Regions from separate parts of the Aeromonas sp. EU05-FHT14A05 genome, predicted to be linked through region 1. Evidence: riboswitches for the same ligand, from Rfam matches in the RefSeq annotation. Region 1 holds a riboswitch; the other holds the start of a gene.
What was found. Region 1 has a riboswitch for lysine ahead of lysC (lysine-sensitive aspartokinase 3). Riboswitches for the same ligand answer to the same signal wherever they lie in the genome.

Region 1 (16,074 bases):
CGAGATCCTGGTCTATCGCATCGCCGGCAAGATGTTCGCCCTGGTGGACTGGCAGGCAGAGCCGCTGACCATCAACCTCAAATGCGAGCCCGAGCTCGCCCTGCTGCTGCGAGAGATCCACCCCGAGGTGAAACCCGGCTGGCACATGAACAAGCAGCACTGGAATACGGTAACCCTGAGCGAGGATCTGGACGCCGAGCTCTGGCAGGGCTGGATTGAACACTCCTACCAGCGGGTGGTGGCGGGCTTGCCCAAGGCCAAGCGGCCACAGGCGCCGACCCCCCATTCCAAACCATGAGCCCTCCCATGTCTGATTCCCCTGCTCCGCACTCCCTCGACCCTGACCTCTATCGCGTCGTTCCCCTGGATGAGCGCCATATCCCCGCCCTGCTCGCCCTGTTCGAGCAGTCGGTGCGCCGCATGGGCCCGGAGCACTACAGCCCGGCGCAGGTGGAGCAATGGGCGCTGGGCGCCCGTCATCCGGGTCTCGCCAGCCAGTTGCGCGAGCACCACGGCTGGATCATCGAGCAGGAGGGTATTCCCCTTGGCTTTGTCACCCTGAGCGATGACGGCCACCTCAGCCTGCTCTATGTGAGTGCGGATCATCCGCGCCAGGGGCTCGGCGGCCTGCTGCTGGTGCAGGCGCTGCAGGCGGCGAGCCAGCTGGGTCTGCACAGCCTGACCACAGAGGCCAGCGCCTTCAGCCTCGCGCTCTTTCTGCGCCACGGCTTCGAGCAGGCCGGATTGGAAACCGTGGAGCGCGGCGGGGTCAGTTTTGTCCGCCATCGCCTCTACTGCCGCTTGCCAAGCCAGGGCCAGCCACTAAAATACCCCCCATTTCCCCAAAGCGATGAATGAAGGCAGCCATCATGGTGGTAGAGAGCGACGGTTATATTGCGCTTATCGAGTATCTGGTAGAGAGTCTGGGCCTGTTCGAGAGCCAGCAGCAGGGCACGGGCACCCAGACCATAGAGGATCTGGTGAGCAACCGGGTGGCAGGCAACCTCATGGCCATCTGCGAGCAGAACCCCCAGCTCGACCCCAAGGTGCGTTTCATGATCATGCAGGAGGCCGACGCCGTGGTGGCCGATCTGGAGGAGGTGCTCTCCGCCGTCTGGCTGCGGGCGCCCACCCCGGCCCAGCACGCCTTCCTCGATGAGTTCATCGATCTCATCAAGAACCTGTTCGACAGCACCATCGGCTAGTCCCCTCCCCCACGGCCGCAGGGCCCGCAAAGCTCCGCAATGAAAAGGGCCGCCTCAAAGGGCAGCCCTGCTTGCTATCACTTCCGATTCATCGCGCTTGTCAGTTGAATGAATATCGAGGCAAGAAATGTGTCTGGTCTTGGCTGCCGTCCATGGTAGCTACCCTGTTAGTCTGCCGAGGTTCGGTTAAGTTCCCGGCCAGGATGCTTTTTTTAATATTTCTTTCAAAAAAACGAAACAGGGGCCTAATGGCCCCTGTTTTATCCAGACTGCGCCTCAGCGGTTCAGGCTGGGGGGCAGGCAGACGCCAATGCCCCCCAGTCCGCAATAGCCTTCCGGGTTCTTCTCCAGATATTGCTGATGGTAATCCTCGGCGTAGTAGAAGGGGGCCAGCGGCAGGATCCGGGTGGTGATGGCGCGGGCATCGCCGCTCGCCATCATGGCCTGCTGGTAGGCCGCCAGGCTCTGCTGGGCGATGGCCTCCTGGGCTTCATCCCCATAGAAGATCACCGAGCGGTACTGGGTGCCGATGTCACCACCCTGGCGCATGCCCTGGGCCGGATCGTGCTGCTCCCAGAACAGCTTGAGCAGCTCGCCATAGCTGATGACCTTGGGGTCAAACACCACCTGCACCGTCTCCGCATGACCGGTCAGACCGCTGCACACCTCCTTGTAGGTGGGGTTGGGCGTCAGGCCCCCCTGATAACCGGCGGCGGTGGAATAGACGCCGGGCTGCTGCCAGAACAGGCGCTCCACGCCCCAGAAACAACCCATGCCAAACCAGGCCAGCTCCATCCCCTCGGGCCAGGGGCCCTGGGTCGGGTGGCCGTTGACGGCATGCTGCTGGCCGATCGCCAGCGCTTCCCGTCGTCCCGGCAGGGCCTCTGCCGGTGAAATAATCTGCTCCATATGCCCTGTCCTTGAATAAAATCCCGCGCGACGCGGCTGACGAAAAGGAACCCCGAAGATAACAGGTTATGAGCCCGGATCAACCAGGGCGGTCCCTTCAGCGGGCTGACCGCCTTCCGGCTCGCCCGGGCGCAGGGCGTCTGCGGCTGGTCAAAATGGCGGCACAAAACACCAAAACCAATATTTAGTCTTGATTTGTGAATTTATTTTCATATATTGAGCAAATTGCTGCTTTTTTATGGAATGAAACACGTGCGTGAACGCGAACCCAGCCTGGTCCATGCCTTTCGGCAATCCACCCCCTATGTCAACGTGCACCGGGGTGCCACCTTCGTGCTGATGATGGGCGGGGAAGCCATCTGCCACCCCAACTTTGCCAACATCGTCAGCGACATCGCCCTGCTGCAGACGCTGGGGATCCGCCTGGTCCTGGTGTTCGGCTCGCGTCCGCAAAACGACGAGGCGCTGGCCCGCGCCGGCATCCAGGCCCAGTATCACAGACGGATCCGGGTCACCGATGACGAGAGCTTCGCCATCATCAAGCAGGTGTGCGGCGGTCTGCAATACGACATCACGGCCCAGCTCTCCATGGGGCTGGCCAACACCCCCATGCAGGGGGCGCGCATCAGCGTGGTGAGCGGCAACTTCGTCACTGCCCAGCCCCTTGGGGTGGAAGATGGCATCGACTACTGCCACAGCGGCCGGGTGCGGCGTATCGACGTGGAGGGGATCACCCGCCAGCTGGATCAGCATGGGCTGGTGCTCATCTCCCCCATCGGCTGCTCGGTCACCGGCGAGAGCTTCAATCTGAGCTCGGAAGAGGTGGCGCGCCGGGTGGCGGTGGATCTCAAGGCCGACAAGCTCATCTGCTTCAGCAGCACCCAGGGGGTGATGAACAGGCAGGGCGTGGCCATCTCCGAACTCTTCCCCGAGCAGGCCGAGGAGCTGTTGGTTGAGCTGGAGCAGGCGGGCGAGGAGATGTCCGGCACCGCCCGCTACCTGCGCGCGGCCATCGCCTCCTGCCGGGGCGGCGTGCCGCGCTCCCACCTGGTGAGCTATCAGGATGACGGCGCCATGCTGCAGGAGCTGTTCAGCCGCGAGGGGCTCGGCACCCAGATAGTGCGCGAAAGCGCCGAACGGGCGCGGGCCGCCACCATAGAGGACATCGGCGGCATCCTGGATCTCATCCGGCCGCTGGAGGAGGAAGGCATACTGGTGCGCCGCTCCCGGGAGCAGCTGGAGATGGAGATAGACAAGTTCACCATCATAGAGCGCGACGGCCTCATCATCGGCTGCGCGGCGCTCTACTGCTTCATGGAGGAGGCCATGGCCGAGATGGCCTGCGTCGCCATCCATCCCGAGTACCGCAACTCCAACCGGGGGGATCAGCTGGTAGCCAAGGTGGCCGAGCGGGCCAAGCGGCTCGGCATCCGCCGCCTGTTCGTGCTCACTACCCGCTCCATCCACTGGTTCCGGGAGCGGGGCTTCGATCCCCTGGAGGTGGAAGATCTGCCGGTGGCACGCCAGCGCCTCTACAACTGGCAGCGCCGCTCCAAGGTTTTGTCCAAGACCATTTCGTAACTGATTGATCTTGTGCCTGGTTGTTGCCAATTGTGTACTTTTTTACAAACTCGATTGACAGTGCAATCCAGTGCAGGGTATTTCTACATGCACGCCACCTTCCAAGGTGGCACCAGAAGAGGAGCGCTGCCCAGGCAGCCCAAGGGAGGACACCAGAGTCCGGTGAACTTGGGTCAGGGGGAGCAGCGCCGAGACGAGGCAGGTGACTGGACACCGCCACGTCGGCTGCGGGGGCTGAATCCCCCGGGTTGTCATCGGTCGTGTGCATCCCACAGGCATCCAGCAGGATCCTTGTGGGATGGGCACCGCGGATGGAGTGCTTCTGGCCGGGATCCTTCGCTATTCCTGCCATTTTCTGCCTCCTCCTCTCTTTTGCCCGATGAAACCGGATTTTCACCTTGAGACAGGAGTATGCAATGAACCCGATCAACGTCGCCAAGTTTGGCGGAACCAGTGTCGCCGATGCCGCGGCCATGAACCATTGCGCCGACGTGGTGCTGGCCAACCCGGCGACCCGGGTGGTGGTACTGAGCGCCAGCGCCGGGGTCACCAACCTGCTGGTGAGCCTGGCCCAGGGTGAACTGGACGAAGCCGGGCAGGATGCCCAGCTCGACAAGCTGACCGGGATCCAGCAGGCCATACTGACGGCGCTCGGCAACCCGATCGAGGTGAGCGCGCTCATCCACGCCCAGCTTGGCGACATTCGCACCATGGCCCGCCAGGCCTGCCAGCACACCGATGCGGAGCTGGCCGACCGCCTCATCGCCTGCGGCGAGCTGATGTCCACCCGCCTCTTCACCGAACTGCTGCACCAGCGTGGCATCAAGGCCCAGTGGCAGGACGCCCGCCAGCTGCTACGCACCGACAGCCGCTTTGGCAAGGCGACCGTGGATCTGGCCGTCACCCGCACCCTCTGCCAAGCCACCCTGGGCCCCCTGCTCGGTGACAGCCTCATCATCACCCAGGGCTTCATCGGCGCCGACGCCGATGGCCGCACCACCACCCTGGGCCGGGGCGGCTCCGACTACAGCGCGGCCCTGCTCGCCGAGGCGCTGGACGCCGGCAGCATCGAGATCTGGACCGACGTGCCCGGCATCTACACCACGGATCCGCGCCTGGTCACCCGGGCCCGCCCCATCCCGGAAATCAGCTTCGTGGAGGCGGCCGAGATGGCTACCTTCGGCGCCAAGGTGCTGCACCCAGCCACCCTGCAACCCGCCCTGCGCCAGGACATTCCGGTGTTCGTCGGCTCAGCCCGGGATCCCGCGGCCGGTGGCACCTGGATCCGCGCCAGCACCGGCAGCAACCCGCTGTTTCGCGCCGTGGCCCTGCGCCGCCAGCAGGTGCTGGTCACCCTGCACAGCCTCAACATGTTCCACGCCTACGGTTTTTTGGCCGAGGTGTTCGGCATCCTGGCCCGTCACCGCATCTCGGTGGATCTCATCACCACCTCCGAGGTGAGCGTCTCCCTGACCCTGGATCACACCGGCAGCCAGAGCAACGGCGAGCCCATCCTGGGCGACAAGGTGCTGGCGGAGCTCGGCCAGCTGTGCAAGGTGGAAGTGGAGACCGACTTCGCGCTGGTGGCCCTCATCGGCAACCGCATGAGCGAGGCCGCCGGGGTGGGCAGCCGGGTGTTCGACGCCATTCGCGAGCACAACATCCGGATGATCTGCTACGGCGCCAGCGCCCACAACCTCTGCTTCCTGGTCAAGGAGAGCGAGGCGGGCCACATCGTCAACCGCCTCCATCAGGAGCTGCTCGACTGAGCCTGACAAAACCTTGCCAGCCCCTTCTCCCCGCGAGGGAGAAGGGGCTGGCATCAGGGGAAGCCCATGGCGACCCTATACCAACGAAGAGGGGCGCCGATGCGCCCCTCTCGTCATGCTGTCCTCCCCATGTCAGCGCGCAGGCTGGCGGGACCGGGTCGGCAACAGGTTGGCCCGGATCTGCTCGCGCAGCCCCCCCAGCCGCTGCAACAGCGCCGCCTGGCTGAGCCCGGCCTCGTCAAACCCCAGGTTATCGGCCAGCGCCGGGAAGTGATCCCGCACCGCCAGCTCCAGCCAGTCGAGGCGACGCAGGGTCATGGGGCCGCAGCTCTTGCCGCTGAGATCATCCTGGATGTCGAGCCGATGGCTGCGATACATGTCGCGCCACCAGTTGGCGGCGAGCGCCTGCTCGCTTGCCAGCGCCGCGCTCCACTCCCCCACCAGCCCCTGCATCCGGGCCAGCACGGGGGCGCTGGCCCCCTCCCGGCTCAGGTACTGCAACTCCCCCTTCGCCCAGGCGAGGCAGAGCGTGCGCCAGTGGCGAAACAGCGGCAGGGGATCGATCTGCTCCAGCCAGAGCCCGGACAGGGTGCGGGTCTCCAGCCGCTCAGGCACATGAAACGCCGGATCGGTGAGGCCGTTGGAGTTGAACTCGTGGAGGGGATCGAAGGGCCACATGTAGCCAAAGTCGAACACCGAGATCTGCTGGCCGTCGTCGAGCAGGTTGCCCGGGCTCGGATCCCAGTCAAACCAGCCCCAGCGGGCCAGCTCCGCCTCCACCGCCAGCATCTGCGCCAGGTTGCGCTCATTGAGCCTGCGCACCGGCTCGCCCCTCAGCCAGGGGGAGACCAGCACCCCGGCGCGGGCGGAGCCGAAGCTGGTGCAGACCACGTTGGAGAGGATGGTGGGGTGCAGCTCCCGCAGGCTCTCTATCTCCCGGCGCCGCTCCAGCTCGGTGAGAAAGGCGGTCTTGCCGTCGACGTTGGCCACCAGGGAGTCTGGCCGGCACCGCTTCAGGCACCAGTGGTGCCCCTCCACCTTGAGGTGGAACACCTCGGCGGTGAGCCCGTGACCATAGACCTTGACGACGTCCGGGTGATCCTCGGTCAGCCTGGTCAACTGGGCCAGGGGCAGGGGGCAGTCCCGCTCACGCCCGATCCGGATCTCGTCCCCGTTCTCCAGCATCTGGAGCAATCTTGCCTGACGTGCCGCAACCTTGGGATTCATGCATGTACCTCCAACCGTTACTGAGAGACTAAACAGCGCCCCCCTCCCAGACCAGCGGCAAAGCCCCATGATGACGCTTTCATCACAGAATGAGTGCCCCTCCCGGATCGGGATCACAATTTGCACGCCCAGGCTGTCACCCAGGATTCATCCCGTCGTCATTAAATTGACATCAAGGAACAAGCCCCTCACCATCGGGTCAAAATAGATGCAGCGCTGCTGCCCTGCCCGCTCCAAGGATGAGCCCCTATGAATGCCCCCGTCTGTGGTCACAGCCCCTCCCTATCCCGGTCTCTGGCCGGGTGGTTGTTCGGCCTGCTGATCGCCCTGCTGTTGCTGACCCTGGCCCTGCCGCTGCTCAATCCCGCCGGCTGGCTCGGGAAGGCACAACCGCTGATCCTGGGGCCTGCCGATCAGCCCATCGCCACCCTCACCCGCCACAGCCTGCTCTACAAGAGCGACAGTCGCGGCCTCTATCTGGTGGTGCGCAGCCAGTGGCAACTGCTCAAGCCGCTGCAGGCGGGGGACAAGGTGCGGGTGGAGCTGCTCAACGACAAGGGCATTCGCATCGATCAGCTGAGCCAGGCGGTGGAGAAGCGCCAGAAGTGTCGCCAGAACCGCTGCACCCTGGATCTCAACAGCGCCCTGCGCGCCCCCGACGACGCCCTGGACAGCCGCTACCAGTTGCGGATCGGCCTGCTGCTGGCGGACAGACCCGAGAGCGCCGAGTACAGCCAGATCCTGCAGACCCTGCCGGAGCGCGGCTTCAACCTGACCTATCTGATGACCAGCCTGCTGCTGGTGCTGCTGGTGAGCGCCGCCGTGCTCAGGGCCCTGCTGCCGCGGCTGCGTCGCAGCTACCGCTCCCGGGTGCTGGGCAGCCTGCTGCTCGGCAACCTCACCTTCGTGCTGCTGCACGGCTTCGTGGTGTTCAAGCTGGGGGAGTTTCTGCTCTGGTCGGGCTTTCGGCCCGAGCACTACTACCTCGCCTGGGGCAGCATGGTGCTGGGCTGGAGCCTCTGCGCCCTGGCGGGCTTCAACCTCTATATGGGGCTGGTCTTTACGGCCCTTTCGGGGATAGGCCTGCTGGCGAACTTCATGAAGATAGCCATCTATGGGGTGCCGCTGGGGGGGGACGATCTCGGCAACCTGATGGCCCTGCTGCACATACTGCTCGATCAGCACCCCGTACTGCCGGTGCTGGCCCTGCTGGGGCTCTTGTTCCTGTGCTGGCGCTTCGCGCTGTCGCGCTGGATCCTGCGCACCACCGCTGCCACCGCCGCCTTCTTCGCGCTCTGCGTGTTCGCCACCCAGACCGGCAACAAGCTGCTGGGGGCCAACATCCGCTACGTGGACAGGGCGGTCAACTATCACAGGGACATCATCCGCGCCGGCCCCGGCCTCTACCTGTTCAACCTGGTGGACGAGATGCTGCAAAGCGGCAACATCTTCCGCTACCCCCTGCAGATCAACGAGCGCACCCCAGAGCTCAGCCAGCCGGCCCCGGGCCAGCCGCCCCGCTTCGATCTGGTGATAGTCCTGCAATATGAGTCCCTCTGGCTCGACTGGCAGGGCAGGATCTGCGCCCCCGCCCCCACCCTCTCTCTGCCCGCCGGCGTGGCCCAGTGGCACAAGACCATCCACTCCCCCACCACGGGGGGCATGACGGTGCTGGCGGAGTTCGAGATGAACACCGGCCTGCCGGTGGGCCTGCTCAAGCAGGGGGTGGTGCCCTACTACTACCTCTCGGACAAGGTGCCAGGCCTTGCCAGCAGCGCCAGGCAGAACGGCTACCAGACCCTGTTCGCCCACCCCTATGTGGAGAAGTTCTGGGGCCGCGCCAAGGCTATTCCGGCGCTCGGCTACCAGGAGCGCTGGTTCGATACCCGCTTCACCACCCTGGAGCACAAGGGGCTCTACATCTCGGACGATGCCCTCATCGATCACCTGATCAAGCGCAGCGAGCAGGATGACAAGCCGCTGTTCGCCTACGCGGTCACCATGCAGGGGCACGGCCCCTTCGACGGGGATCGCTACCGGGCCCAGCAGATCGACAGGGCCTGCCCGGATCAGAGCCCGGCGGAGCGGCAGTTGCTCAACACCTACTACACCGGGGTGGTGGACGCCATGGCCTCCCTGGAGCGGCTGCTCAAGACCCTGGACGGCTCAGGCAAGCGCTACCTGGTGGTGGCCTTCGGGGATCACCAGCCCTTCCTGATGTCGGCGGGCAAGGGCATCCATGGCGCCAAGCCCCCCCGGGATGCCCCCTACCAGATCCCCATGATGGCCTTCACCCGAAACGATGGCGCCATCGCACTCGATCGCCAGTTTGCCCCGGTGCGCCAGCTCTACCAGATGGGACAGGCCACCCGAGCGCTGCTGGCGGGGGATCTCACCCCCATAGAGGACAGACCCCTGCTCCACCCGGTGCTCGGGGAGGAGAAGGGCTTCGACCCCTCCCCCCTGGTGCCGCAGATCCGCGCCAGCTTCCGGGCCGACGCATTACCCTGAGATCAATAAACATTTAAGAGACGGGGGCCGCAGATCCTTGCAACACCTTCCGGGCAGATGCGCTGCCCTGACAGGGATCTGAAACGCAAAGAGGCCGCAATAGCGGCCTCTCTTATGGGTGAGCACCCGAGCTAGCGCAACCAGGACTCCAGCAGGGTCAGGCACTGGCCATCGAGATCCAGCTCGGCCTGGATGCCGAGCGGCACCGTCAGCATGGGATGGGTGTGGGCACAGTCAAACTCAGCCAGTATGGGGAAGCCGGGCTCCCCCACCACCTCCAGCAGGATATCCAGCGGCCGCCTGCCGCTGCCCTGGCCGTCAAACAGCTCGTGCTTGCCGAGCACCAGTCCGCCGATGCGATCGAACACCCCGCATAGCTTCAGGTGGGCAAAAGAGCGCTCCACCGTCTCCGCCGTATGGAGGCTGTCTTCGAGCAGCAGAATGTCCCCCCGCGCTATGGGCGGCATATAGGGCGAACCCCAGATCCCCGCCATTGTGTTGAGGTTGCCGCCGATCAGCCGGCCCCGCACCCGGCCCGATCCCACAGAGATCAGCAGGTTGGGCTGGCACTGCTTGGCCCGGGTCTGGTTCTCCCAATCCAGCCGCTCGTCGGTCCATTGCGTCGGGGTCGGCAGGGTATGGGGCGCGGCGGCGCCACCGGTCAGACAGATCTGGCGAAAGCCCGTCAGGGTCTCGTTCACCAGCGGCGAGAGCTCGCCAAAGGAGGCCACCAGCGCCGGGCCATAGAAGGTGACGAGGTCGGTCTGGGCGTGGATGCCGAGCAGCAGGGCCGTCACGTCGGAGTAACCGACGATGATCTTGGGATCCTCTCTCAGCCCCTCGTAGTCCACATAGGGCAACAGGGAGTTTGAGTTGCTGCCACCAATCACCGACATGATTGCCCGCACCTCTGGATCCCGGATGAGGGCATTGAGCTCTTCGGCCCGCGCCGCGATGGAGCCGGAGCGCCAGTGATCCCGCTCACCGGTCAGGCTGCCCGCCTTGAGCCTGAAACCCTGCCCTTCTAGAAACGCCCTGGCACGCTCGAACCGCCGGGGAGCCCAGGCGGTGGCCGCGCAGGAGGGAGAGAAGAAGCCTATGGTGTCGCCGGGCTTGAGCCCGGCGGGTTTGCGCAGTGCCATGGATGACGGTCGCTCCTGAGAGTCTGGGGCCGGGATCCCCATGATCCGGCATCAGGTTCCATCCTAATCCAGGTATTTTCTCCCCGACAAGGGCTAACAGGCTCCGGACAGGCCCTTTTTTGTTTGGATAAACCAAACGACACAAGCCAGTCGGATAGAAAAAATAAACAATGTTCCCGGCCCAGGCCTCCCCCTCATTCTCCACCCTTCTCCCGCAAGGAAGAAGGGTGAATCGCCCCCCATGCCATGGCGGTGCCGCGCCCAATAAAAAGCCGACCCTGGGGCCGGCTTGCTGCGGGCCGCCTTAGGCAGCCAGGGGCAAAGGCGGGCTAGATCACCACAGCGGTGCCGCTGATGCTGACCATCAGCATGCTGCCGTTCTGCCCCACCACCTCGTAGTCGATGTCGATGCCGACCACCGCGTTGGCCCCCAGCGCCTGGGCGCGCTCCTTGAGCTCCTCGAAGGCGATCTCCCGGGCCCGGGCCAGCTCTTTTTCGTAGGCGCCGGAGCGGCCACCTATGATGTCGCGGATGCCGGCGAACAGATCCTTGAAGATGTTGGCGCCGAGGATGGCTTCACCCACGACGATGCCGCGGTATTCACGAATGGTCTTGCCTTCCAGGGTGGGGGTGGTTGAGAGGATCATGAGGTCTCCTGTGGGTTGGGCTGGGTGCGCGGGGCACCGTTGCGTCATGGTAGCAAGGCGCTGGCCAAAGCATAACCCCGCCTTGCCGGAGGCCGCGGGAGACGCTGCGCCCCCGGCACTGACAAGTGATTGATTCAGCATTCAAAGTGCCATCTATACTGCCTGTGTCGCGGATCTTCTCCCTCTTTGCCAGATGCATCTGGCACTCGCCTGAGGGGGCCGATCCTCAGGATTGATGGGAGGGGGACCTTGATGAAACGAACGCTGCTGCTGTTGCCACTGGCCACCTTGCTGAGCGCCCCCACCGAGGGCGCCGGCCTCTATCTGTACGAAACCGGCACCAACGATCTCGGGCTCGCCTCCGCCGGCATGGCCGCCAGGGCCCAGGATGCCACAGTGCAACTGGTGAATCCCGCCGGCCTGAGCCACCTGGAGGGGCATCACCTCACCCTGGGCGGGCAACTGCTCTACGGGGACGTCCCCTACGATCTGGACGATCCCGCGCAGGGGGATGTCGATACCGTCATCGGCTGGTTCCCCGCGGCCTCCGCCTACTACAGCCAGCAGATCGATGAGCGCTGGTCGGCGGGCCTGGCGCTCTATGGCAACTTCGGGCTGGGGCTGGATTTTGGCGACTGGGCTGGCAAGCAGCTCATCAAGGAGGCCACCCTGCTCGCCCTCACCCTGCAGCCATCCATCGCCTACCGCCTCGACGAACATTGGTCCCTCGGGGCCGGGGTCGGCATCAACTACGGCCTGTTCGCCCTCACCCGGGAGGGCAGTGGCGGGGAGCAGAAGCAGGACGACAGTGACTGGGCCCTCAATGCCAGGCTGGGGCTGCTCTATGAGTGGAACCCGGGCACCCGACTCGGACTCGGCTATGCCAGCGAGGTGACCTATCACTTCGCCATCGACCGCGACATCACCTTCTCGCGCCCCAATCTGCCCGGGATCGGCGCCACCCTCCCCCTCTCCGGCATGGTCAACAGCCCCCAACAGTTGATGGTGAGCGCCTTTCACGCCTTCGCCCACGACTGGGCCATCATGGGCAATCTGGGCTGGCAGGATTGGAGCCGCTACAACGACAACGAGGTCGCCATCTTCGACCGCACCTCCTCGCAGAAGGGGCTCTATCAGGACAGCTACCACCTGGCGGTGGGGCTCCAGCACGCGCTGACGCCGCAGTTGACCCTCAATGGCGGCCTGGCCTACGACAGCAGCGCCTATCGGGATCAGGACCACACCTCCCTGACGGTGCCGAGCGGCGCCGCGCTGCGCCTCGGCACCGGGGTGACCTATGCCTTCAACGCCCAGGAGACCCTGGGGGCCGGGTTTGAGTACATTCACATGGAGAGCGCCAGCGTCGATGAAAGCTCCCTCTCGGGTCACTACCCCACCCCGGCCCTCTACTTCTTCGCCCTGAACTACGGCAGACGCTTCTAGGCAGGCCCCGCTTCGGCCATAAAAAAAAGGAGAGGCCCAGGCCTCTCCTTTTGGTTTCCCTTGCCGACGCCGCTCAGTGCAGCTTCATGCTCGGGCGCAGCACCCGGTTGATGCGGCCCACCAGCATGATGAGGCCGGTCTTGATGTAGCCGTGCAGGGCCACCTGGTGCATCCGGTAGAGGGAGATGTAGACGATGCGGGCGATGTAGCCTTCCACCATCATGGAGCCGCGCATCAGGTTGCCCATCAGGCTGCCCACGGTGGAGAAGCGGCTGAGGGACACCAGCGAGCCGTGGTCGTGGTAGAGGTAGGGCTTCATCTCGCCGCCGTTCATCCTGGCCAGGATGTTCTTGAACGCCTGGGTCGCCATCTGGTGGGCGGACTGGGCGCGGGGCGGCACGAACTTGCCGTCCGGCTGCGGGCAGGCGGCGCAGTCGCCGATGACAAAGATGTTCTCGTCGCGGGTGGTCTGCAGCGTCTCCTTGACCACCAGCTGGTTGATGCGGTTGGTCTCGAGCCCCGCTATCTCCTTCATGAAGTCCGGCGCCTTGATGCCCGCAGCCCACACCATGAGGTCTGCTTCAATCAGCTCCCCATCCTTGGTGTGCAGCCCATCGCTAGTGGCTTCGGTGATCATGGTGGCGGTGCGCACGTCCACACCCAGCTTCACCAGCTCCTGGTGGGCGGAGCCGCTGATGCGCTCAGGCAGGGCCGGCAGGATGCGGGGGCCCGCTTCCACCAGTGTCACCTTGAGGCTGTCGGTGGTGAGGTTCTTGAAGCCGTAGGCGTAGAGCTGCTCCACCGCGTTGTAGAGCTCGGCGGAGAGTTCGACGCCGGTGGCGCCGCCGCCGACGATGGCGATCTTCACCTTGTCACCGGGCTGGTATTCGGTGGCGAACTGCAGGAAGCGGTTCATCATGCTGTTGTAGAAGCGGTGCGCCTGGGAGGGACTGTCCAGGAAGATGCAGTGATCCTTGATGCCCTTGGTGTTGAAGTCGTTGGACACAGAACCGATCGCCATCACCAGCACGTCATAAGCCACTTCCCGCTCGTTGACCACCAGGGCGCCGCTCTCGTCGTGGATGGGGGCCAGCACGATGCGTTTCTCGTCGCGCTTGATGTCGGTCAGGCTGCCGAGCTGGAATTCGAAGCCGTGGTTCTTGGCGTGGGACTGGTAGCTCAGGGCGTCGATGCCCGCATCCATGGAGCCGGTGGCCACTTCGTGCAGCAGGGGCTTCCACAGGTGGGTGCGGTTGCGATCCACCAGGGTGATCCTGGCCTTGTTCTTCTTGCCCAGCTTGCGGCCCAGGCTGGTCGCGAGCTCGAGACCGCCGGCGCCACCGCCTACAACGACAATATTCATCATGATGATTTTCCTTGGTTCCTCAAAACGAAAGGGAGCCATTGGCTCCCTAAAACGAAATCGGTTGACGTGATGGCTCAGGCTTCTTTGAAGGCCTTCATCCGTTGCAGATGGTGCGAGATGTTCTTGAACTTATGGGTCTCGCGCTCATCCCATACGATGTCGTAATAGTTCTTCAATTCACGTTCAGTGTCCCGATTATCGCGGATTTCATCCTGAACGGAAAGGATACACAGGCAGTTTCCTGAATTTTTATTACGAAATTCGGTTACACACTTGGTGCCGATGTCCTCGTACTCTTCCGGCCTGTCGATCTTGCCCTGCATGTTCTCTTCCGGGTGCAGGTTGGGGTTGAAGACCACCTGCTTGATGCCGCACAGAAACCCGATCCGCTCGCTCCAGTAGCCGCCGAGCCCGACCCCGCAGATGAGGGGCTTGGGGTCTGTGCTCATGTCGAGCTGCTTCTTCACCTCCTTGAGCAGGTGGCTCATGTCGTGGCGGGGGTGAACCGTGCTGTAGTGAACGAAGCGCACATCATCATCGATAAACTGCAACTGCAGCACTTTCTCATGATTGCCGGGGCTGGTGGCATCGAAGCCATGCAGATAGATGATCATGGATAAGACCTCAAGAACTGTGTCGGTTCTATCGAAACTACCCCAGCGAACCGCAGAGGCGCCACCAAAACATCGCACTTTCTTGCTTTGGATCACGCCCCCTGCCGCCGGAAAATCCTTTTCCCACCCCCTTTGGGCGCATTCGGCAGGGGAAAAGGGGCGCCAGGCCCCTGACGAGGGCAGGCGCGCTGCCCCTGCCTGCTCCCGGCCTCAGCCCAGGGTCTGCTCGAAGCGATCCACCGCCGCCGCCACCAGGGCCAGGCTCCCCTGCCAGAAGGCCGCCTCGCGGATGTCCTGCCCCAGGTGTTTCGCCACCAGCGCCTCGGCGCTCATGCGGCCCGTGTCTCGCAGCAGGGCGCGATAGGCCTGTGCCACATCCTGCTCGCCTGCGGCCTGACGACTCATCAGCTGCTGATAGACCCCGAGGCTGAACAGGTAGCCAAAGAGGTAGGGATAGTTGTAAAAGCCGAAGCCCGCGATGGAGAAGTGCGCCTTGGCGGCCCAGAACATGGGGTGATAGCGGCCAAGGCTCTGCTCATACCAGCGTCCCCAGGCCTCGTCGGTGAGCACCTTGAGCCGGGCTGAGGAGACATAGCCCTGCTCGCGCTCGGCCACCAGGGCCTGCTCGAACGCGAAGCGGGCCGGGATGTTGACCAGGAAGGTGGCGGCGCCGTCGGCCTCCGCCCAGGCGATGGCCTGGCGCTCCTCGGCGCTTCGGGCCTGCGCGAACAGGGCGCTGCGCACTAGCGTCTCGGCGAAGATGGAGGCGGTCTCGGCGAGCGTCATGGGGTAGCTGCGCTGGCTCATGGGCAAGTCCCGGATGAGCCAGTTGTGCCAGGCGTGTCCCAGCTCGTGGGCGAGCGTGATGACGTTGTCCATGGTGCCGGCATAGGTGATGAAGACCCGCGGCTCCACCGGATCGGCAAACTTGGTGCAGTAGGCCCCGGTGCGCCGGTTCGGGGTGGGAGCCGCATCAATCCAGCCGCGCTCGGCCATCATGCGGGCAAACTCCCCCATCTCGGGATCGAACCCGGTGAAGGCCAGGGCAATGATCTCGATCGCCTCCTCGAACGGGATGCTGCGGTGGCTGCTCGCCGGGGGCGGCGCGAACAGATCCTCAGGCCCCAGCTCCTCGATGCCGAGCCGCCGGGCCATCAGCCCCAGGGCCCGCTGACCCAGATGGCGCGCCTGCCAGGTCTCCTGCATCAGGGTATCCAGGGTCGCCCGCTCGATGTGGCTCTGGTGGCAGGAGAGATCCAGCGCATCCAGGGTCCGCACCCTGCCGCGCTGGCGCGAGAGCTCCAGGCGCCAGCCGTTGAGGGCGTTGAGGATGGCGGCCACCGTCTCCTGCTCCCCCTCCCAGCCGGCGCTGATGGCGTCGAAGGCCTCTTTGCGCAGGGCCCGATCCGGGCTGGAGAGCAGGTTGCTCGCCTCCGCCAGCCCCCGCTCCTGGCCGGCGACCTGCACCCGGATCTTGCCCACCAGATCGTTGTAGAGGTTGCCCCAGGCGTGCAGCCCGTCGGTGCCAAGGCCGATGACCAGCTGCTCCGCCTCCACCGGCAGCCGCTGATCCTGCAGGCGGCGCTCGTGGCGCAGCCGGTATTCCTCCTCCCCGAGCAGGGAGTCCTGCATCAGCTGCTCGAACTCGGCCTCCGGCAGC
Region 2 (16,074 bases), on a different contig from region 1:
GCCGGAATACCTCGCCCTGAAAGAGACGCTGGCGCGCCATGGGGTGCTGCTGGTGGAGGGGATGATAGGGGGCCGCCCCATCGCCACCTATCGTCTGCATCAACCCGTCTGCTGGCAGCAGGTCACTGTCCCCTGCATCGAGCTGGCCGCCCCCAAGGCGGGCCGCGCCCATCGGGCGGGGCTGGAGCACATAGAGCTGGTGGTGCCCTCGCTGCCAGCCTTGGTGGCCGCCCATCCCGGGCTTGCGTTCAAGACGGCCAACATGGACGACGGGCGCAACCCGGATGTGGGGCTGATGTTGCCGTCGGGGCAGATCAAGTTTCATCTGCGCCCCTTGAGCGAGGTGATCGACGAGGAGCTGCACACAGGCGCCGTGGTGCCGGTGCCGGCGGACTATTACGACGGCCTGTGAATTGCGGGCCCCGTCACTGGCGTGACGAGGCGTGACAGGAGAGGGGCGGCGCCGCGCGCCCCTTGAGATGACCGAGCCAGAGGCTCAAGGCGGCGGTGACGCACAAGACCAGCTCGATGCCGAGCACCAATCCCCAGAGCCCCCCCCGCTCCCAGAAGGGATGCAAGTAAAGCCCCCCCAGACTGGCCCCCAGATAATACCCCACCAGATAGAGCGACGAGGCGAGCGCCCTGTTGTGCTCCACATGCTGACCGACCCAGGCGCTGGCGCAGGCGTGGGCGAGGAAGAAGCCGAAGCTCGAGATCAGCAGACCCCCTATGATGGCGGCAAGGGTCCCCTGCAGCAGGGCGAGGCTGCCAAGCGCCATCAGGGTGATCCCCGCCAGCAGCAGGCGCTGGGCCCCAAAGCGATGGGCACAGCGGCCGCTCAGGGAGGAGGCGAGGGTGCCGGTGAGGTAGGTCAGAAACAGCATGCCGAGCCACTGGGTCGGCAGGGAGAAGGGGGCCTTGGCCAGCAGGAAGGTGAGGTAGCTGTACTGGTTCAGGAAGACCATGAAGTTGAGCCCGCCGATGAGATAGGCCCCCAGCAGCAAGGGATTGCCGAGGTGGCTCTGGATGGCGCGGCGCAGTTGCCCCGGGGCGGCCTCCACGGCCACGAAGCGGGTCTGGGCAGGCAGCAGCCAGATGACCAGCGGCAACAGGGCGAGACTGATGAGTCCGATGCCGAGGAAGGTATGCTGCCAGTCCCCGAACCAGCCAGCCAGCAGACCGCCGACTACGCGACCCGCTATCCCACCGAGGGAGTTGGCGGCGATATAGACCCCCACCGCCGAGAGCAGGGCGCGCTTGCTGAACTCTTCTCCCATGTAGGCGATGGCGGTGGCAGGCAGCCCGGCCAGGAGCGCCCCCTGCAGCACGCGCAGGCACACCAGCAGATCGAAGCGGGTCACCCAGGGAATGCACAGGGAGAGCAGGATGGCGCAGGTCAGGGTCCACAGCATGATCCGCCGTCGTCCGAACCTGTCCGCCAGGCGGGCGCAGATGAGCAGGGATCCCGCGAGCCCCGCGGTGCAGCCCGCCAGGGTCCATCCTGCAGACAGGGAGCTGACGGAGAACACCTCCGCCAGCAGGGGCAGCAGGGGGTGGGTCTGATAGAGATTGAGAAATACCAGGAAGGATCCCAGGCTGAGGGCCAGAGTGGCGCGTATCCATTCGCGACTGCCTACTTCGATCATTTGGAGTTGTCCCGACGACTTTTGTGCAGAGTAGTGGGTCGCCTTATATAAATATAATATATTTAAGTTATCAGTCTGATAAATGGAATTGATATGGATCTGAAACAGCTCGGTTACCTGCTGGCGGTGCGGGACGCGGGCTCCTTTACCAAGGCCGCCCAGGGCCTGCACGTGGCGCAACCGGCCGTCAGCATGGCCATCGCCAAGCTGGAGCAACAACTCGATCTGCGCCTGTTCGACAGGCAGGATCGCAGCGTGCGGCTCACCCCGGAGGGGGAGGTGCTCTGCCGTCATGCCGAGCGGCTGCTGCTGCAGATGCACCAGGCAGAGGCGGAGATGGCCGAGCTCAAGGGACTGGAGCGGGGGGAGGTGCGCATCGGCATCCCCTACATGATGGGCTCCTATTACTTCCCGCCGATCCTGATGGCGTTCAAGCATCGCTACCCCGGTTTGAAGATCCGGGTGGAGGAGGCGGGCACCCGGGAACTGCTCCGTCGCATGGTGGATGGCAGCCTGGATCTCGCCATCCTCATCACCAGCGACTTGCCGCCTGCGCTCGAGGGGGCCCAGCTGCTGCGGGAAGAGATGCTGATGGTGGTGGGGGAGGAGCATCCTCTGCGGGAGGCCGGCGCGGTCTCGCTGCCCCAGTTCTTCAACCAGGAGATCGCCATGTTCCGGCGGGGTTTCTACCACAGAGAGCACATGGAGGCGCTGGCACAAGGCCTGGGAATCGAGCCCAACATCGGCTTCGAGAGCAACCTCATCCCCCTGCTCAAGGCGGTGGTGAGACAAGGGTTCGCCGTGACCACCTTCCTGCGCATGGCGCTGGAGGAGGAGACGACTCTCAGCGGGATCCCCTTTGCTCCGCCCATCTTCCTCGATCTCTGCGTGGCCTGGCGGCGGGGGGATCCCCTCTCCATGGCCAACCGGGCGCTGCGGGATTTCCTGCTGGCACAGGCCAGTCCCGAGCCAACCCCGGACGGTGCCCTGAGGGACAACAACCTGGGGGACAACAGATAGGGCCGCAAGATCGCCAACAAAAACGCCTCCCGGATGGAGGCGTTTTTCATGCCGGTGCCAGGCTGCGAGCCATCACTTCTTGAACAGGTGATCCAGCTTGTTGGCCTTGGTGGAGAGATAGAACTCGTTGTGGGGATTGCGACCCTCCTGCAGGGGGACGCGCTCGGCTACCGGAATGCCAAAGGATTCCATCGCCTTCAGCTTGCGCGGGTTGTTGGTCATCAGGCGCAGGCTCTTGACCTCCAAGGCCTTCAGCATGTCGGCACAGATGGTGTAATCGCGCATGTCGGCGGCAAAGCCCAGTGCCACGTTGGCTTCGACGGTGTCGGCGCCCTGATCCTGCAGATGATAGGCGCGGATCTTGTTGAGCAGGCCGATGCCACGGCCTTCCTGACGGACATACAGCAAGACGCCGCGACCGGCCTTGGCGATCTTCTCCATGGCGGCCTGCAGTTGGAAGCCGCAGTCGCAGCGAAGGCTGAACAGGGCGTCCCCGGTCAGACACTCGGAATGAATTCGGCCCAGCACGGGCTCACCGTCCGCGATATCGCCCATCACCAGCGCGGCGTGATCCTTGCCTGTGCCGGTTTCCTGAAAGCCTACCAGCGTGAAGATACCCCAAGGGGTCGGCAACTTGGATTTGGCTACGAGAGTAATGCTGCTCATAGGGTTGCTCCTGACTACAGCTGCTTGAAAAAGGCGGCTAGTTTAACGTGCCTCACCCCTAACAACCATAAGAACAAAAGCTTGTATTCAGGAATGATCCACTCGATTGGTCATAATAGGCGCAATCGCGACGACTTTTGCGCAATTGTGCGCCTCGACAACTGCCAGCGCCGGTGCATTCGGGTATAATCGGCGCCCATTACCCCTCCCGGCAGGGATGCGGGCAACCAGTCAACATGCCGAGTGCGCAGGAGAAAAGTTATGCCTCAGATGGCCCCCGTGATGACAATTGATGGCCCGAGTGGAGCCGGTAAAGGCACCCTGTGCCAGCTGTTGGCAGAGAAACTGGGTTGGCACCTGCTCGACTCCGGTGCCATCTACCGGGTACTGGCGCTGGCGGCCTTGCACCACGATGTGGAGCTCGATGCCGAAGCCGCGCTGGTGCCCCTGGCCGCCAATCTGGACGTGCAGTTCCAGGTTGACGGCGGACAGGTCAAGGTGGTGCTGGAAGGGGAGGATGTTTCCCGTACCATCCGCTCCCAGGAAGTGAGCGATGCCGCCAGCAAGGTCGCTGTCTTCCCCCGCGTGCGCGAGGCGCTGCTGCGCCGCCAGCGAGCCTTCCGCCAGTTGCCGGGCCTCATTGCCGATGGCCGTGACATGGGCACAGTGGTTTTCCCCGAGGCCGAGGTGAAGATTTTCCTCGATGCCAGCGCGGAGGAGCGGGCGCAGCGCCGCTATAAGCAGTTGCAAGATAAGGGCTTTGATGTTAACTTTGAGCGTCTTTTAACCGAGATTCGGGAGCGTGACGACCGCGACAGAAATCGCGCCGTTGCCCCCCTGAAACCCGCGGAAGATGCTCTTGTGGTAGACTCAACGTCTATGACCATAGATGACGTACTGGCAACGGTGCTCGCCTATGCGGAGCAACAACTTGGTGATGTCAGCACCAGCTGATGTCAGTCGTCTGCACCATGGATGGCGCAGATAATTTAAAACAACCCCGCTTGTGCCGGATTGCGAGTGGATGTTTCATTTGTGACACAAACAATGATCGAATCTTTTGCTCAACTCTTTGAAGAGTCCCTGAACGCCGTTGAAACCCGTCAAGGTTCCATCGTCAAGGGCACCGTCGTTGCTATCGAGAACGGTTTCGTACTGGTTGACGCCGGTCTGAAATCCGAGTCTGCCATTCCTGCTGAAGAGTTCAAGAACGCCCTGGGCGAGCTGGAAATCAACGTAGGCGACACCGTTGACGTGGCTCTGGACTCTATCGAAGATGGTTTCGGCGAAACCAAGCTGTCCCGCGAAAAAGCCAAGCGCCACGAAGCCTGGCTGCAGCTTGAGAAGGCATACGAAGAGCAAGCTACCGTTATCGGTATCATCAACGGCAAGGTCAAGGGTGGTTTCACCGTTGAGCTGAACGGCATCCGTGCCTTCCTGCCGGGTTCTCTGGTTGACGTGCGTCCGATCCGTGACACTGCTCACCTGGAAAACAAAGAACTCGAGTTCAAGGTCATCAAGCTGGACCAGAAGCGCAACAACGTTGTCGTTTCCCGTCGTGCCGTGATCGAAACCGAGAACACCTCCGAGCGCGAAAGCCTGCTGGCCAACCTGCAAGAAGGTCAAGAAGTTAAGGGTATCGTCAAGAACCTGACCGACTACGGCGCATTCGTAGATCTGGGCGGTGTTGACGGCCTGCTGCACATCACCGACATGGCGTGGAAGCGCGTTAAGCATCCTTCCGAAATCGTCAACGTTGGCGACGAGATCGCAGTCAAGGTTCTGAAGTTCGACCGCGAGCGTACCCGTGTATCCCTGGGTCTGAAGCAGCTGGGCGAAGATCCCTGGGTTGCTATCGCCAAGCGTTACCCGGAGACCACCCGTCTGTCTGGCCGCGTGACCAACCTGACCGACTACGGCTGCTTCGTTGAAATCGAAGAAGGCGTTGAAGGCCTGGTACACGTATCCGAGATGGATTGGACCAACAAGAACATCCACCCGTCCAAGGTTGTTAACGTTGGCGACGTGGTTGACGTGATGGTTCTGGACATCGACGAAGAGCGTCGTCGTATCTCCCTGGGTCTGAAGCAGTGCAAATCCAACCCGTGGCAGCTGTTTGCCGAAACTCACGCCAAGGGCGACCGTGTTTCCGGCAAGATCAAGTCCATCACTGACTTCGGTATCTTCATCGGTCTGGACGGCGGCATCGACGGCCTGGTTCACCTGTCTGACATCTCCTGGAACAACCAGGGCGAAGAAGCAGTTCGTGAATTCAAGAAGGGCGACGAAATCGAAGCCGTTGTTCTGCAAGTGGATCCGGAGCGCGAGCGCATCTCCCTGGGTGTCAAGCAGATCGAAGAAGACCCGTTCAACAAGTACCTGTCTGACAACAAGAAAGGTGCTATCGTGAAGGGTAAGGTTACCGAGGTTGATGCCAAGGGTGCCGTGATCGAACTGGCTGACGGCGTGGAAGGCTACCTGCGTGCCTCCGACGCTGCTCGTGACCGTGTAGAAGACGCCACTCTGGTGCTGTCTGTTGGTGACGAAGTTGAAGCCAAATTCATGGGTGTTGATCGCAAGAACCGTACCGTAAGCCTGTCTGTCCGTGCCAAGGACGAGGCTGACGAGCGTGTTGCCATCGACAGCCTGAACCAACAAGAAGAAGTTGTGTTCAGCAATGCCATGATGGAAGCGTTCAAAGCCGCCAAGGGTGAGTAATCCTTGATGCAAGAAAAGGGCGGCTTCACGCCGCCCTTTTTTATCTTGGCATAATGAAAATTGCATGTGATCGGGGAAGGAGATTTAACCTTATGACCAAATCAGATCTCATCGAACAATTGGCTGCCAGCCGCATGCATATGCCGGCCAAAGATGTCGAAGCCGCCATCAAGGAGATCCTTGAACAGATGGCATCGACCTTGCAAAACGGCGACCGGATTGAAATCCGAGGATTTGGAAGTTTCTCACTGCACTATCGTGCGCCCCGCGTGGGTCGCAACCCCAAGACTGGGGACAAGGTTGAACTGACCGGGAAATATGTCCCGCATTTCAAGCCTGGCAAAGAGTTGCGCGAACGCGTGAACATCATCGAATAATGCAGAAAATGGCATACCTGGGTATGCCTTTTTTATTTTTACGTCTTTAGATATGTGATTTGTCAGGTTTCTCGCAGTCTTTTCCCATTCGCTCTAGAGTCTGCCTGTGATTTTAAGGATAATCAGTCTCTCATTAGCTACAGACAGGGAGATCTTATGAAGCGTATCTTGGCCCTCATCCCATTGGTGCTGGTGTTTGTACTGACCCTCGCCATCGGTTCGCAAAATGGCCAGCTGGTGCAGTTCAACTATCTCATCGCCCAGGGGGAGTTCTCTCTCTCCATGCTGCTGGGATTCTTCTTTGCCGGTGGCTTCCTGTTGGGCTGGCTGGTGTTCGGTCTGCTCTTCCTGCGCTTGAAACTGCAAAACCGTACCCTCAGTCGCACCATGCGTCGTCAATCCCGTGAGTTGGAGCTAGCCCGGTCGCCAGCCAAGGAATAATGTCCCTCGATGCTTGAACTGCTTTTCCTGCTGTTGCCGATTGCCGCTGGTTATGGCTGGTACATGGGACGCAGGAGTGTTCGCCAGGACACCCAGCAACAGAGTAACCAGTTTTCCCGCCAGTACGTGGCGGGCCTCAACTATTTGCTGTCTGACGAGTCGGACAAGGCGGTGGATCTCTTTATCCAGCTGCTGGAAGTCGACAGCGAAACCATCGAAACCCATCTCTCCCTCGGCAACCTGTTTCGTCAGCGGGGGGAGGTCGATCGTGCCATCAAGATCCACCAGAACCTGGTCGCCCGTCAGCTGACCCGGGAGCAGCGTCAGCTCGCGCTGCAGGAGCTGGCCCGGGATTTCCTGGCTGCGGGCCTACTGGACCGGGCCGAAGCGCTCTGGAAGGAACTGTGCGAAGACAGCGACTTTGAAGAGACGGCTCTGGCGCAGTTGCTCATCATCCATCAACAGCTGCGTGACTGGGACAAGGCCATCGAGGTCGCCATTCGCCTGCAGAAATTCCAGGGCAAGAAGCTGGCGGAACCCATCTCCCATTTCTATTGCGAGCAGGCTGAGAACGCCTTGCGCGACGGTGACAAGGGGGCGGGGATCGCCAAGCTCAAGCGGGCGCTCGCAGCCCACCCAGCCTGTGCTCGGGCCAGCCTGCGACTGGCCGATCTGTCGATGGAGGAGGGCAAGTTCGAGGAGGCCAGCAAGGATCTGCTGCGGGTGTTCGAGCAGGACATGGATTTTGCCTCCGAGGCCATGCCCAGGCTGCTCGATTGCTATCAGCAGCTTGGCCGCACCCAGGAGCTGATCCCGCTGCTGGAGAAGGCGGTGGAGGATCATGCCGGTGTCAGCGTGACCCTGGCCCTGGCCAATCTGGTGGAGGCGCGCGACGGCCTGAGCCAGGCCCGCGCCCTGGTGCTGCGCCAGCTGCGGCGCCACCCCTCCATGAAGGGGTTTTACCAGCTGGTGGGCTTCCAGCTGGCGAGCGCCGAGGAGGGGCCCGCCAAGGAAAGTCTGGAGCTGCTGCAGCAGCTGGTCGGCGAGCAGATCAAAATAAAATCGACCCACAAGTGCCGCCAGTGCGGCTTTGCCACCCATTCGCTGTTCTGGCAGTGTCCCTCCTGCCGACAGTGGGGCTCCATCAAGCCTATCCGTGGCCTGGATGGTGAATAGCCCTTAGTGACAAAAAATCCGTCCCCGCGCGTCTCGAGCGGGGGCGGCAAGCCGAACCTGGCGCAAACCCGAGTGAGCAAGATGCCAGACTGCGACCGGCTCGCCGGCCGTGTCGAGTCTGGATGTGGCATAACAACCCATAGGAAGTGACATGCAAGACCCCAAAGTACTGGTCGCGCTGGATTATCAGCACGAAGCCGATGCCTTCGCCTTCATTGAACAGATCTCTCCGGCCGAGTGCCGCCTCAAGGTGGGCAAGGAGATGTTTACCCTGTTTGGCCCCCAGTTCGTGCGCCAGCTGGTGGCCAAGGGCTTCGAGGTGTTCCTGGATCTGAAGTTTCACGACATTCCCAATACGGTTGCCAAGGCCGTGGCGGCGAGTGCCGAGCTTGGGGTCTGGATGGTGAACGTCCATGCCAGCGGGGGAGAGCGCATGATGCGCGCCGCCAGGGAGGCGCTGCTGCCCTATGGCGACAAGGCGCCCCTGCTGATCGGTGTGACCGTGCTGACCAGCATGGAGCAGTCCGACATGGCGCCCCTGGGTCTGGATGTGAGTCCGGCCGAGCAGGTGATCCGGCTGGCCACCCTCGCCAAGACGGCAGGGCTGGACGGCGTGGTCTGCTCCGCCGAGGAGGCTCGCGAGTTGAAAGCCTTGCTCGGTTCTGACTTCAAGCTGGTGACCCCGGGCATTCGCCCGAGCGGATCTGCGGCCGGGGATCAACGCCGGGTCATGACGCCGCTGGCGGCGGTGGAGGCGGGGGCCGACTACCTGGTGATTGGGCGCCCCATTACCCAGGCGGCGGATCCGGCTGCCGTGCTGGGGGCGATCAACGCCGAGCTCTGCCGATAAGGGGCCGACCCCTGAATGACAACAGGCCGGATTGCAGATCCGGCCTGTTGCGTTTTGATGGGTCGCTGAGCGCTGCTGCTAATGAGTGGCTGCCCTTAACCGCAGGGGTCAGGACTTGACGGTCTGCACACCCAGGCCGATGGGGAAGAGGCCGAGCAGCAGGCCGGCGGCCGAGCCGATGAGGTGCGACTCTATGTGCACCCTGGCGCCAATGAGGGCAGAGACAGGGCTCTCGCCCGCACTGTAAAAGTCCAGCCCGAGCTTGATGACGATGCCAAGCAGCATGAGCCAGCCCGAGTAGCGACGATAGCGGATATCCTGCATGGCCCCCCACACGAACACGCCGTGCAGCAGGCCGGAGAGCCCCATGTACCATTGGGTCTGCGGGCACCACCACCAGATCCCGAGCCCGACGGCCGTCCCCAGAAGCAGGAGCAGCACGGGCAGGCGCCAGCCCGTCAGGTATTCGCGAAACAGGCTGTAGAGCACAGCAAGCCCGCTCAGGTTGAGCAGCAGGTGCCATCCGTTGGTATGGGCCAGATTGCCTGTTATGATGCGCCACCCTTCGCCCTGGGCGATCAGGTCGCGATCGAAGGAGAGCAGGTGGTTCGGTACGGTGAAGAAGAGCAAGGCAGTGACGAGCGAAAGCGTGATGACCCAGAGCAGACCCGATTTTTCTGACAACATGAAACAACCCAACGACAGAGAGAGCCGATACTGTACACGCTGTGCCCGAGCCCTCAAAGCCTGCCTGTGTGAATATATCCGGCAGGTGCCCCACCTCGCACCGCTCCATATCCTGCAGCACCCCAACGAGGTCGCCCACCCCAAGGGAACGGCCGCCCTGTTGGCCGCCTCCCTCAGCCATGCCCGCATTCACGTGGGGGAGCACTTCGCCGATGCCGACTGGCTCAATGCCCTGCTCGCCGACCCCAAGGTGCAGTGCTATCTGCTGTGGCCCGATGATGAGGCCCTGACCCTGGCGCAGGTGCGTGAGGGCCGTGAGCAAGCCAAAGAGGTGCACTTCATCCTGCTCGATGGCACCTGGCGCAAGGCCTATCGCATGTTGCACAGCAACCCGGCCCTGCTGGGGTTGCCGAGGATCACCCTCGGCGCCATGGCGGGGCAATATTCCATTCGCAAGAAGCCGTTTCCCGAGGCGCTGTCGACCCTGGAGGCGGGCTACCATCTGTTATCCCAGTGGGAAGGGGAGCCCGAGCGCTTCGCCCCGCTGATGAACCTCTTTACCGAGTTGAACCGGCAGTGGCATGACTTTGCCCAAGGTCGCCGTGCCTGAATCTGAATTGCAAACAGGAGTGATGAACGTGAAAAAAGCCGTCGTGGTATTCAGTGGTGGTCAGGACAGTACCACCTGTCTGGTGCAGGCCCTGGCCCTCTATGATGAAGTGCACGCCATCACCTTCGACTATGGCCAGCGTCATCGGGAGGAGATCGAGACCGCTCGCCGTCTGGCCGGGCAGCTCGGGATTGCCGCCCACAAGGTGATGGATGTGACCATGCTGGGTGAGCTGGCCGTCTCGGCCCTGACCCGTGACGACATCCCGGTCAGCGGTGAGCTGCAGGACAACGGCCTGCCCAACACCTTCGTGCCGGGTCGCAACATACTGTTTCTGACCCTGGCTGCCATCTATGCCTACCAGGTCGGCGCCGACACCCTGATCACCGGGGTGTGCGAGACCGACTTCTCCGGTTATCCCGATTGCCGCGACGACTTCGTCAAGGCCCTCAATCAGGCGGTGTCGCTGGGGCTGGATCGCGCCATTCGCTTCGAGACCCCCCTGATGTGGCTCGACAAGGCGGAAACCTGGGCCCTGGCGGATCACTATGGCCACCTCGAGACGGTGCGCCAGCAGACGCTCACCTGCTATAACGGCATCCAGGGAGATGGCTGTGGCACTTGCCCTGCCTGCGAGCTGCGCAGCCGCGGCCTGCAGCGCTATCTGGACGACAAGGCGGGCATCATGGCCAGCTTGCGCGAGAAAACCGGATTGTGATCCTGCCTCTTTCGCGGGTTTGGGGTATAATCCGCGCCTTTTGCAGCAAGCCGTGACCGAGATGCACTACCCAATCAACGAGATCTTCCAGACCATCCAGGGGGAGGGCGTCTTCACCGGCGTGCCCGCCATCTTCGTTCGCCTGCAAGGCTGCCCTGTGGGCTGCCCCTGGTGCGACACCCGCCATACCTGGGTGGTGGATCCTGCCCGTGAGGTGGGCAGCCGCGAGGTGCTCGACCGATCCAACGAGTCCGACGGCTGGAGCAAGATGAGCACGGGCGAGATCCTGGGGAGCTTCGAGACCCTGGGTTACCGGGCGCGTCATGTGGTGTTGACCGGTGGCGAGCCCTGTCTCTACGATCTGCACGAACTCTCGTCGGCCCTGCTGGCGGCGGGATATCAGGTGCAGATCGAAACCAGTGGTACCAGCGAGATCCTGACCCACGCGCAGACCTGGGTCACCGTCTCCCCCAAGATCGGCATGAAGGGGGGCTTGCCTGTGCTGGTATCGGCTCTGGAGCGGGCCAACGAGATCAAGCATCCGGTGGCCACCGAGCGCCACATCAAGGAGCTCGATGCCCTGCTGGAAACCGCCAGCCTGCGTCCCGACGTGGTGATCGCATTGCAGCCCATCAGCCAGAAGCCCAGGGCTACCGAGCTGGCCATGGCGACTTGCATCGCCCGTAATTGGCGGCTCTCCATCCAGACCCATAAATATCTGAATATCGATTGATATGGACAGACTCTCCGATGAGCGGGTATTGCTCACCCTGGCGGGCAAGATGCCCTACGGTAAATATCAGGGGCGACGCATCATAGATATTCCAGAGCCCTATCTGGTATGGATGGCGCGCAGCGGTTTTCCGGCTGGTGCGCTGGGCCAAACCCTGGCACTGGCGTACGAGATAAAACTCAATGGACTGGAGTCCATGATTATTCCCATTATTAACAGGATGTCAGAATGAGAATATATACCCGGCAAGGGGACAAGGGCCTCACGCGGCTGGCTGATGGCTCCTCTCTTGCAAAAGATGACCGGCGGGTCGAGACCTATGGCGCCATTGACGAGCTCAATTCCCAGATAGGTCTGCTGATGGCCGAAATACCCGAGAAAGAGCCGGCATTATTGGCTCAACTCATATTGCTGCAGCAGGAGCTGTTTGATTTGGGTGGGGAGTTGGCGTTTTCCAGCGAGGCGCAAAATGCCTCCCTGTGGCAGGTCAATGAGGCCTGGACGGCGCGGCTGGAGCAACAGATTGACGCATACAGCGCCCAGTTGCCGGTATTGCGCAATTTCATTCTGCCGAGCGGTTCGCGGGCGGCAGCGCAGGCCCATGTGGTGCGCACCCTGACCCGTCGCTGCGAGCGGCTGCTGCTCGGCCTGAGCCGGGAAGAGCAGGTGAACCCGGCGATCCTGCCCTATCTGAATCGGCTAAGTGACTGGTTTTTCACGGTGGCCAGATACTTGCTGGTCTCTGCCGGTACCCCGGAAGTGCTCTGGGTCAAGGCGGCAGACAGGCGCTGAGGCGCCCGGCATGGAAACAATAAAAAACCTCGCATGGCGAGGTTTTTTATTGGGCGGGACCCTGCTTCATATCAGATGGCAAAGTCTTCCACGGATTTGCCTTCGGCCACAGCCTTGGCAATGGCGGAGGGCATGCGGCCCTGGCCGGTCCAGGTTTTTTCCACGCCATTGTCCAGATAACGATATTTGGCGGGGCGGGGGGCACGTTTGCCTTTGCTGGCCTTGGTGCTTTCGGTGGCAACTGTGCCCACCAATTCAGCAGGATCTATCCCTGCGGCTTTCAACATTTCGGCGTATTCGGCAATTTTCTTCTGATGTTCTTCACGGGCCTGGCGTTCGGCAGATTCATCCTGCTGGCGCTCGGCGACCACCTCGGACAATTTCTGCAGTCCCTCTTCCAGTTGCTCCAGGGACAAATCGCGGCAGGCTGCGCGCAGACTACGGATATTCAGCAGAATTTTCAGAAATTCGTTCATATTGGCTACCACGCGAGCAGAAATATTAATGGGAAGGGCTGGTTTTTCGATAATTTATAGGGGGGATTGGCACCAAGTCAAGTCTGCCAAAATAATTAATTAGGCAGATAAATAAAGTCCGGCAATTATTCACACCGCCCGCTTTATTCTCTTTGCAGGAGTTTCATTTCCGAATGAGTGCCGAGTAGATGAAAATATCGACCATGTCGTATTTTATGAACCATTTGACTACCATTTTTCCGCTTTTCGCCACACAAGCCTTGAAATTTAATCAAAAAACTTGCTATCACCCGGTGGCTCGATAAAATGTGCCGCGAATACCTTTAAGTAGAGGCGCGCTGCCTATGAGTAACCGAGCGGAGGGTGATGCCTGCGATGCTCGATGAAAGGAGTCGGCGCCGAAGTGACCAGGCCATCATACCGGGTTGCTGGTTCTGCATCGAACAGGTGCAGGACTGCCATAGTCATCCACTATGGAGCGCTACCTGAAGGGGCTGAGGAGTATGCCCGCCCTGGGTTTTGTTTCTTTGATCCTCTCGGTAGATCTCCACCTGTTGTCTTTAGGTGCAAAGAGATCATGGACATCGTTCATTACGCCGACTCCGGTTGGTCCGTCGTTCCCCCCCTGTTGGCCGTCGCCCTTGCGATTATCACCCGCCGCGTCCTGGTGTCGCTGGGGGTGGGCATAGTCGCAGGCAGTCTGCTGCTCAACCAGTTCTCCCCCCTCGAATCCCTGCATTACATGCTGAACACCGTACTCAAGATCTTCTGGGTCGACGGTGCACTCAACCGGGACAACGTCAACATGATCCTGTTCATGTTGCTGCTGGGGGGCCTCATCAGCCTGATGAGCGTCTCCGGGGCGACCCGGGCCTTCGCCGAGTGGGCCGCGCGCCGCGCCAAGACCCGCAAGGGGGCCAAGGCCCTCACCGGCATGATGGTGTTCGCCTTCTTCATCGATGACTTCTTCCACAGCCTGTCGGTGGGGGCCATCTGCCGCCCGGTCACCGATCGCTTCCAGATCTCCCGCGCCAAGCTGGCCTATCTGCTGGACTCCACCGCGGCGCCGGTCTGCGTGCTGATGCCCATCTCCTCCTGGGGCGCCTACATCATCGCCTTGGTGGGCGGCATCATGGCGGCCCATGGTCTGACCGATCAGAGCCCCATCTCCGCCTTCGTCGAGATGATCCCGATGAACCTCTATGCGGTCTTCACCCTGATCATGGTGCTGGTGGTGATCGCCTTCCAGCTCGACATCGGCGCCATGCGTCAACACGAGCAGTGGGCGCTGGAGGGCAAGCTGTGGGATGAGTCCAAGGGCCGTCCCATCGGCCTGGACATGGAGTCGCCCGAGGAGAGCAATGGCGGCATGATCGACATGGTGCTGCCGATCCTCACCCTGACCCTGGCCACCGTCTACTTCATGATAGATTCCGGCGCCGCCGTGCTGGCCGATAAAGGCCTGCCGTTCAGCGTGCTCGGCTCGTTCGAGAACACCAACGTCGGCTCCTCCCTGGTCTATGGCGCCCTGTGCAGCCTGGTGGTCTCCATCGGTCTGGCCATGCGCCTCAAGCTGGGTGCCAGCAACTGGATGAAGGCGGCCCCCCAGGGGATCATGGCCATGCTGCCCGCCATCAACATCCTGCTGTTTGCCTGGACCATAGGCGCCGTGGTGCGCGACGTGGAGACCGGCAAGTACCTGGCTTCCATGGCCAATGGCAACCTGCCGATCGAGGTGTTGCCGGCTGTGGTCTTCGTGCTCTCCTGCGCCATGGCCTTTGCTACCGGCACCAGCTGGGGCACCTTCGGCATCATGCTGCCGCTGGCCGGCGACATGGCGGCCGCCAGCGACATCAGCCTGATGCTGCCGATGCTGGCTGCCGTATTGGCGGGCTCCGTGTTCGGTGATCACAGCTCGCCCATCTCCAGCACCAGCATACTGTCTGCCACCGGCGCCGGCTGCCATCACATCGATCACGTGATGACCCAGCTGCCTTATGCGCTGGCCATCGCCTTCGGTGCCGCGCTCGGTTACCTGGTGATGGGGCTGATGCACTCTGTGCTGGCTGGCTTCACGGTCAGCGCGCTCTGGTTCCTGATCTTCTCCGGTTACCATTTGCGCAAGGCTCGGATGCACCGCGCCCTGGCCGTCGCATAAAGAGAACAAGGGGCCCACGGGCCCCTTGGTTTTGGCAGGGGCTTTGGTTAGCATGCCCCCCATCAATCCCGTTTCGGAACCCCATCATGGCTTCACTGCACTACAAATTCGCCACCATGAACTCGGGCAAGTCGACCCAGCTCATCCAGGCCCACTTCAACTATCTGGAGCGTGGCATGTATCCGCTGGCCATGACCCCCGCCATCGATGACCGCTTCGGTGCCGGGATCATCAGCGCCAGGGTCGGGCTGGAGCTGAAGGTGGAGGTCTTCAGTGACAGCTGCGATCTGTTCGAGATGGTCAAGGCGCGCCATGCAAATCGCCATATCGATGTGTTCATCGTCGACGAGGCGCAGTTCCTGACCCGGGAGCAGGTGTATCAGCTCGCCCGCATCGTCGATGAGCAGGACATACCGGTGATTGCCTACGGCCTCAAGACAGATTTTCGCGGCGAGCTGTTCCCCGGCTCCTACCACCTGCTCTGCCTGGCGGACAAGTTCGAGGAGCTCAAAAGCATCTGCTGGTGCGGCAACAAGGCGCACATGAACTCTCGCGTCAACGAGGCAGGGCAGGTGATGCGCGACGGCGAGCAGGTGGAGATAGGGGGGAACGATCGCTATGTGTCGCTCTGCCGCAAACACTATCTGGAAGGGCGGGCTTACAAGTAAGCCACAGCATGAAGAAGGGCGCCTCAGGGGCGCCCTTTTTTGTCGACGAAGGGTTCAGTCTATCTCTATGTCCACCGGCGCTATGATGGGGTCGGCCACCGGCAGGCGGTGGAACAGCTGGCGAAAATGCTGCTGTACCCGGCCTATGTCCACCAGGGACATGCCGGAGGCGAAGCCGAACCAGACATAGAGGCCGGTGAGATCGCGAAACATGGGGGGCAGGTAGCGGGGGGCATCGATGAGCCCCTCCAGATAGTGCTGATAGAGCACGGGGATGTCGTCCAGGGTCACCTTGCCGACAAACAGCATGGGCAGGATCTCCGGCACCCCTTCCAGCA

Region 2: linked by a shared signal. The riboswitch ahead of AC3WR3_RS09815 (Na+/H+ antiporter NhaC family protein) and the one ahead of lysC (lysine-sensitive aspartokinase 3) in region 1 are both predicted to bind lysine.

What each region holds. Positions count from the first base shown of each region.
Region 1 covers NZ_JBYTDH010000001.1:285,357-301,430, reverse strand. The annotation lists gene AC3WR3_RS01360 (MmcQ/YjbR family DNA-binding protein) at 1-298, shown strand, start outside; gene AC3WR3_RS01355 (GNAT family N-acetyltransferase) at 295-858, shown strand; gene AC3WR3_RS01350 (DUF3802 family protein) at 870-1,205, shown strand; gene msrA (peptide-methionine (S)-S-oxide reductase MsrA) at 1,482-2,114, opposite strand; gene argA (amino-acid N-acetyltransferase) at 2,367-3,695, shown strand; lysine riboswitch at 3,804-4,025, shown strand; gene lysC (lysine-sensitive aspartokinase 3) at 4,112-5,464, shown strand; gene AC3WR3_RS01330 (hypothetical protein) at 5,597-6,691, opposite strand; gene AC3WR3_RS01325 (LTA synthase family protein) at 6,941-9,202, shown strand; gene AC3WR3_RS01320 (S66 family peptidase) at 9,334-10,344, opposite strand; gene AC3WR3_RS01315 (heavy metal-binding domain-containing protein) at 10,674-10,991, opposite strand; gene AC3WR3_RS01310 (OmpP1/FadL family transporter) at 11,244-12,434, shown strand; gene AC3WR3_RS01305 (NAD(P)/FAD-dependent oxidoreductase) at 12,508-13,800, opposite strand; gene ycfP (alpha/beta hydrolase YcfP) at 13,875-14,414, opposite strand; gene AC3WR3_RS01295 (M3 family oligoendopeptidase) at 14,625-16,074, opposite strand, start outside.
Region 2 covers NZ_JBYTDH010000005.1:206,224-222,297, forward strand. The annotation lists gene AC3WR3_RS09730 (VOC family protein) at 1-412, shown strand, start outside; gene AC3WR3_RS09735 (MFS transporter) at 426-1,646, opposite strand; gene AC3WR3_RS09740 (LysR family transcriptional regulator) at 1,740-2,666, shown strand; gene ribA (GTP cyclohydrolase II) at 2,739-3,332, opposite strand; gene cmk ((d)CMP kinase) at 3,594-4,286, shown strand; gene rpsA (30S ribosomal protein S1) at 4,380-6,050, shown strand; gene ihfB (integration host factor subunit beta) at 6,143-6,427, shown strand; gene AC3WR3_RS09765 (LapA family protein) at 6,584-6,868, shown strand; gene lapB (lipopolysaccharide assembly protein LapB) at 6,878-8,044, shown strand; gene pyrF (orotidine-5'-phosphate decarboxylase) at 8,196-8,894, shown strand; gene rrtA (rhombosortase) at 9,003-9,581, opposite strand; gene AC3WR3_RS09785 (tRNA-uridine aminocarboxypropyltransferase) at 9,547-10,191, shown strand; gene queC (7-cyano-7-deazaguanine synthase QueC) at 10,220-10,909, shown strand; gene queE (7-carboxy-7-deazaguanine synthase QueE) at 10,971-11,642, shown strand; gene AC3WR3_RS09800 (DUF3820 family protein) at 11,644-11,874, shown strand; gene AC3WR3_RS09805 (cob(I)yrinic acid a,c-diamide adenosyltransferase) at 11,871-12,434, shown strand; gene AC3WR3_RS09810 (H-NS family histone-like protein) at 12,506-12,910, opposite strand; lysine riboswitch at 13,231-13,402, shown strand; gene AC3WR3_RS09815 (Na+/H+ antiporter NhaC family protein) at 13,488-15,068, shown strand; gene AC3WR3_RS09820 (thymidine kinase) at 15,155-15,736, shown strand; gene AC3WR3_RS09825 (flavohemoglobin expression-modulating QEGLA motif protein) at 15,791-16,074, opposite strand, start outside.